2 regions of the Sphingomonas sp. S-NIH.Pt3_0716 genome follow, and region 2 is predicted to be linked to the other one. Evidence: riboswitches for the same ligand, from Rfam matches in the RefSeq annotation. Region 2 holds a riboswitch; the other holds the start of a gene.

Evidence for each region. Region 2 has a riboswitch for cobalamin ahead of cobW (cobalamin biosynthesis protein CobW). Riboswitches for the same ligand answer to the same signal wherever they lie in the genome.
Region 1: another riboswitch for cobalamin. It lies ahead of BRX37_RS18885 (TonB-dependent receptor plug domain-containing protein); the one in region 2 lies ahead of cobW (cobalamin biosynthesis protein CobW).

What each region holds. Positions count from the first base shown of each region.
Region 1 covers NZ_QLJK01000025.1:4,555-7,901, forward strand. Annotated here, with positions in the region: gene BRX37_RS18870 (S9 family peptidase) at 1-413, shown strand, start outside; gene BRX37_RS18875 (acyl-CoA thioesterase) at 413-811, shown strand; gene BRX37_RS18880 (ABC transporter substrate-binding protein) at 824-1,684, opposite strand; cobalamin riboswitch at 1,751-1,943, shown strand; gene BRX37_RS18885 (TonB-dependent receptor plug domain-containing protein) at 2,080-3,347, shown strand, end outside.
Region 2 covers NZ_QLJK01000003.1:112,582-115,928, reverse strand. Annotated here, with positions in the region: gene cobN (cobaltochelatase subunit CobN) at 1-613, opposite strand, end outside; gene cobW (cobalamin biosynthesis protein CobW) at 613-1,665, opposite strand; cobalamin riboswitch at 1,843-2,082, opposite strand; gene BRX37_RS03260 (Rieske (2Fe-2S) protein) at 2,113-2,490, opposite strand; gene maiA (maleylacetoacetate isomerase) at 2,487-3,131, opposite strand; gene fahA (fumarylacetoacetase) at 3,128-3,347, opposite strand, start outside.

The DNA of each region.
Region 1 (3,347 bases), on a different contig from region 2:
ATCCCGACCTGTGGGGCGCGGTGGTGGCGCATGTGCCGTTCGTCGATGTGCTCAACACCATGCTGGACGAAACGCTGCCACTGACGCCGGGCGAATGGCCCGAATGGGGCAATCCGATCGAGGATGAGGCCGCATTCCGCACCATCCAGTCCTATGACCCTTACACCCATGTCACCGCGCAGGATTATCCGCCGCTGATGGTGACTGCCGGGCTGAACGATCCGCGCGTCACCTATTGGGAGCCGGCCAAATGGGTGGCAAAGCTGCGCGCCACCAAGACCGACAAGAATATCCTGCTGCTCAAGACCAATATGGGCGCGGGCCATGGTGGCAAGTCGGGCCGGTTCGAGAGCCTGCACGAGACCGCCGAGGAATTTGCGTTCATCCTGTGGCAGCTGGGAGTGGAAGGCTGATGGCGTCGAGCTTCACCAAGCAGTTCACCGCACGGCCCGAGCATATCGATGTGCTGGGCCATGTGAACAATGCGGTGTGGGTGCAGTGGATGGAGCAATTGTCGGTCGAACATTGGATGACCGATGCCGATCCGGCCCATGTCGACGCCTATATCTGGGTCGTGACCCGGCATGAGGTTGATTATCGCGGTAACGTGACCGAGGGCGATGTCGTGTCGGGCCGCACCTGGATTCCGGAAGGACCGCGCGGCGCGCGGTTCGACCGGCTGATCGAGTTCACCGGGCCGGACGGCAAGGTGAAGGTGTCGGCCAAATCCACCTGGGCGATGATCGACAAGGAAAGCGGCCGATTGATGCGGGTGCCGGCCGAAGTCGCCGCCAACTTCATCGAGGGCTGAGCCGGCCCAGCTTCAGCGGGCGCTGACAGCCTGCGACAGGGCGCGGGCCGCCTGCACATAGGCCGGTCCGCCGCACACGGTCCAGGCCTGGGGCAGGCTGATGCGCGCTATGTCGCGCAGCACCGGATGGTGCAGCATTTCGGTGCCCTGGTCGGTGATGCGGTCGGTGGCGCTCTCGACGATCAGATAGTCGGGCCGGGCGGCGACCATCTCCTCCAGGCTGACCTGCGCGATCGCCGGCTTGCCAAGGTCGGCGGCCAGGTTGCGCAGCCCCGCCCGCGTCATCAGGTCGTCGACCAGCGTGCCCGTGCCGGTCATATAACCGCGCCGTTGATAATAGGCCGCCACCTTGGGCCGGGGTGCGCGGGGCAGGGCGGCAAGCTCCCGGTCCATCCGCGCGATCATCGCTTCGCCGCGGTCGGCATGGCCGATCGCCTGCGCCACCGTGCGGATCGACGCGACGATATCGGCATAGCTGTCCGCGCTCTTGAGATCGACGGCGGGATAATGCTGTGCCTTGAGGATCGCGATCGCCGGATTGCGCCGCGCCGGCATGCCGATCACCAGATCGGGATTGGTCGCCAATATCTGTTCGGCCGATCCGTCGAGGATGGGCAGGCCCTTCGTTACGGCCGCCACCGCCGACATCTGTCGATCGGCGGCATTATGGGTCAGGCCGGCAATCTGGTCGCGATCGGCCAGCGCGACCAGCAACTGGTCGGCGCACAGGTTGAGCGACACGATCCGTTGCGGACGTTTGCCTGCACTGGCAGGCTGGCGAGCGGTGGCCGCCCATAAGGTGGCGCCACCGACCAGAGCGATCATCAGGGCGATCATCCCCTTGCCGGGGCCGATGGGCGCAAATATCCGCATGGCCACCTCCCTTAGCCGGCGCGCTCCGCCAGGCAAGGAAGATTGACGCTCCAGTCGGGCTCGCCTATCGCCCGGACTGCGACAGGTTCCCCGGCAACGGGGATGAAAAGGGAATGGGGTTCAAGACCCCGGCTGCCCCTGCAACTGTGAGCGGCGAGCCTTTGTGCCACATGCCATTGGGACCGCAAGGTTCTGAGAAGGCGGCATGAATCAGCGATGACCCGTGAGCCAGGAGACCTGCCCGTCGCGGTCGTCCTTCGCGCGGACAGGGTGTGCCGAGCGGACGGGGGTGAACCCGCGTGGCGACAGGTGGACCGCACATTGCGGGGACCATGTCGCGCCCGGCCGGGCACCGATATCGTCCCTGGGATGCGGTCCCTCGTCCGGGGGCTTATGTGTTCAAATATCTGACTTTCTGTTCTTTCCTTCTCTCCACCACCGCTTTCGCCGAAGAGGCGCAGCAGGCGCCGCCGCCCGATGCCGCCGCCGATGTCGGGGCATCCTCGATCCTCGTCACCGCGACCCGCCTCGCCACGCCAGTGGATCAGGTGCCGGCCTCCGTCACCGTGCTCGACAAGGCGGCGATCGACCGGACGCAGGATCTGGGCGTCACCGAATTGCTGCTGCGCACGCCCGGCGTCAGCATCTCGCGCAATGGCGGCTATGGCACGGCGACGTCGCTGCGTATTCGGGGCGCGGAATCCGACCAGACCGTGGTCGTGATCGACGGCGTGAAGCTCAACGACCCGTCCTCGGCCGGCGGCGGCTATAATTTCGCCAATCTGCTGGTCGGCGATGCCTCGCGGATCGAAGTGCTGCGCGGCCCGCAGTCGACCCTGTGGGGCAGCCAGGCGATCGGCGGTGTCGTCAATGTCGTGACCGCCATGCCTGAAAAGGCGCTGGAGGGTAGCTTCGATATCGAGGCGGGGTCGCGTGACACGGTCAGCGCCCGTGCGGCGCTGGGCGGCAAGACCGGCCCGGTCAGTTGGAGGATCGGCGGCCAGAGCTTCACCACCGACGGCATTTCCGCGATCAGCCCGGCCTTTGGCGGCAAGGAGAAGGACGGCTACACCAATCGCAGCGTCACCGGCCGGGTCGAGGTCGCGCTGGCGGACGGGATCAGCGCGGACCTGCGCGGCTATTATTCCGACGGCCGGGTCGATTTCGACGCCACCAGCGCGGACAGCCCGGCCTATGGCACCAATCGCGAATTTGTCGGCTATGTCGGCCTTAACGTCGCGCTGCTCGACGGCCGGTTCCGCAACCGCTTCGGCTATGGCTATACCGACACCGATCGCGACAATTATGATCCGCGCAACCAGCGCAAGCAGACGTTCGACGCGGCGGGGCGCAACCAGCGGCTCGAATATCAGGGTAGCTTTGCCATTGCCGATGGCTGGACCGCGCTGTTCGGGGTGGAGAATGAGAATAGCCGCTTCCGCAGCGTGTCGCCTTCGGCGTCGCTTTCGGTGCCGATTCCCGACCCGGCCCGCGGCAAGGCGGAGATCACCAGCGTCTATGGCCAGCTCAATGCCCAGCCGATTACGGGCCTGACCCTGACCGGCGGGCTGCGCTACGACGATCATAACCGCTATGGCGGCCGGACCCTCTTTTCCGCCGGTGGCGTCTGGGCGCTGCCGACCGGGACGGTGCTGCGCGCCAG
Region 2 (3,347 bases):
GCAGCGCCACCGGCCGCCCCTCGACCCAGGTTGCGCGCAATTCGGCCACGCCCGGCCGGTCATGGCCGGGCAGGTACAGGCCTGCGTCGGCGATCGGCAGCGGATGGTCGGGCTCGCCCGCATCCGCGCCGGTCAGCCGCGCGGCGCAGCGCAGGAAGGAGAGCGCATTGGCGGTGCCGCCCTGGCGCAGATAGTCGCGCAGCTGCTCGCGCATCGCCGCCGGCACGGTGGAAGCCAGATCCAGCGCGGGATCGCCCTCGCGCCCGTCGGCGATCGCGGCGAAGGCGATGCCGCGTTCGCGCGCGACCTGCGCAATCTCGTCCACGCCATAGGGCCAGTAGCTCTTGCCGCCGAGCAGGATGACGCAGACGAAGCGCGCCTTGGCGATCACCTTCTCGACATAGAGATCAACCGAATAGGGATGTTTGAGCTGTAGCAGATTGGCCAGCCGCACGCTCGGCGCATCATCGGGCAGGCGCGCGGCGGCGGCGGCGAAACAGGCCAGGTCGCTGTCCGCCACGGTCAGGATGACGATGTCGCCGGGCGGCTGGTCGAGGTCGATCGCCTCCTCGCCGTCGCTGATCGTTCCCGGCGTGGCGGACAGGAGATGCATCAGCCGAGCACGGCCTGGATGTCGGCCTCGATAGCGGCGCGGTCCAGCCCCTTCTGGCCGATCACCACCAACTGGGTGCGGCGCGCTTCCTGCGGCTGCCAGGGGCGGTCGAAGAAATGCTGGATGCGCGGGCCGACCGCCTGCACGACGAGGCGCATCGGCTTGCCCGCGACCGCGACCATGCCCTTGACGCGCAGCACGTCATGGGTGGCGATCAGCGCGGACAGCGCCTCCACCAGCGTGTCGGGATCGACAACGGCATCGCCGCCGACGACGAAGCTGTCGAAATCATCATGGTCATGATCCTCGCCCTCCGCCTCATGGTGCGAGGGCCGGGCGTCGAGATCATCCTCCGCCGCCGCGACGATGCCCAGCAGCGCGCCGATATCGACCGCACCATGGGCAGCGCGGACGATCTTCACGCCGGGCCGCGTTTCGGCATCGACCTGCGCCTCGACCGCGGCCAGCGTGTCGGCATCGACCAGGTCGCTCTTGTTCAGCACCACCATGTCGGCGCAGGCGAGCTGATCCTCGAACAATTCCTCCAACGGGCTGTCATGGTCCAGATTGGGGTCGGCGGCGCGCGCTGCGGCCAGAGCGGCCTCGTCCGTGGCAAAACGGCCGGCGGCGACCGCATCGGCGTCGATCAGCGCGACGACGCCGTCCACCGTGGCGCGGGTGCGGATGTCGGGCCACTGGAACGCCTTGACCAGCGGCTTGGGCAGGGCCAGCCCCGAGGTTTCGATGATGATATGGTCGGGCGGGCTCGGCCGGTCGAGCAGCGCGGTCATGGTCGGCAGGAAATCGTCGGCCACGGTGCAGCAGATGCAGCCATTGGCCAGTTCGACAATATCCTCTTCGGGGCAGGCGGCGTCGTTGCAGCCCTTCACCAGTTCGCCGTCGACGCCGACATCGCCAAATTCGTTGATGATGAGGGCGAGGCGGCGCCCCTTCGCATTTTCCAGCAGATGGCGGATCAGCGTGGTCTTGCCCGCGCCCAGGAAGCCGGTGATGACGGTGGTCGGAATCTTGGCAGATGCAGTGTTGGCCATGACAAATACTCGCGCGCCGGAGCAACCGGGGCGGGAGCGAACCGGGCGCGCACGCACGGCCGGCCGGCATCGCGGACGGGCGCTTGTTCGCCCGCAGATGCGTGACCGCGCGGCTCCAGCCGCCAACCTGTCGCTCAGACGGAACACCGTGCCCCGGCCATCCCCTGGACCAAAGCAAGAGCGACCTAAACGCCGGCAGGTCTCCTGGCTTGCGGGTCATAGCGGGAGGAACGGCCTTCCCAGGCCTCGCAAGATTTAGCGTCCGGCCCAGTGGCTGCCCTCCCGGCTGGGGAGGGCGCTGTTCATCACGCTCGCCGCTCACAGTTGCAGGGACAGCTGCGGACTTGGATGCCATGGCATCCGCACCGCCTTCCCATTTTAAGCCCCCGTGGGGGCACCGGCGCGATCATGTCGGGACGATGCGAAGCGCCGTCCCTGGGCCGGTTCCTAGTCGCTTTGGGCAGCGGTGACAATCCAGCCATCGGCGATGCTGAGCGGCCAGGGCGCGATGCGCTGGCCGACGCATGGCCCACCGACGCAGACGCCATCGTCGCGGCGAAACAGGGCCCCGTGCCAGCTGCATCTTATATGGCTGCCATCCGGGGTCAGATAATCGTCCAGCTGCTGCGCCAACGGCAGGCAGGCATGGGGGCATTGATCGACAAAGCCGCTGACCTGGTCACCATCCCGCACGGCAAAGCCATGGAAGCGGCCGGCGCGCATCTGCAGCACGAAATTGCGTGCCTTGCCGTCGGCAATCTGGTCGATCGGGCACAGGCGCACGCCCGCCGGCGTCGCGAACAGGCGCGTGTCGGCGTCGCTCATGCGTCCGCGTCGGGCTGGCGATCGGGGTGCGCGGCGGCAAAGGCGGGGAGCGCGCATGCCGCCGCGTCCACGGCGCACAGCCGCGGAAAGGGCGTCAGGTCGACGCCGAAGCGCCGGGCATTGTAGAGTTGGGGCACGATATGGCAGTCGGCGAAGCTGGGCGCGTCGCCGAAGGCATGGGTGCCACCATGGCGCGCGACCAATGTTTCGAGCGCGGCCAGCCCCTCGCCGGTCCAGCGGGCGATCCAGGCGCGGACCTGATCCTCGCTGGCACCAAAATCCTGCCGCAGCGCCTGCAACACGCGCAGATTGCCGAGTGGATGAATGTCGCAGGCAATGATGCCGGCCATGGCACGGACGATCGCGGCATCGCCGGGATCGGCGGGCAGCAAGGGCGGCTGCGGCCAGCGCGCCTCGATCCATTCCAGGATCGCGCCGCTCTGCGTCAGCACGCTGTCGCCATCGACCAGCGCGGGCACCAGCCCCTGCGGCGCCAGCGCCCGATAATCGGGCGCGCGCTGCGCGCCGCTGCGCAGATCATGGGTGACCTGTGTATAGTCGATGCCCTTCAGGCCAAGGGCGATCCGCACGCGATAGCTCGCGCTCGACCGCCAATAGCCATGAAGGATAAGGTCGCTCATCGCGCCGGCACGATCATCGCGCGGCATTCGCCAAAGCCGATCGACACATGGCCGGGGGCGGACGCGGTGGCGCGTAATGTCACCTCGTCGCCATCCTCCAGGAAGCAGCGCGTCTCGCCCGATGGCAGGCTGATCGGCTCGCGGCCGCCACTGCTGATTTCCATCAGGCTGCCATAGCCCTCGCGCGTCGGGGCGGAGATGGTGCCGCTGCCCAGC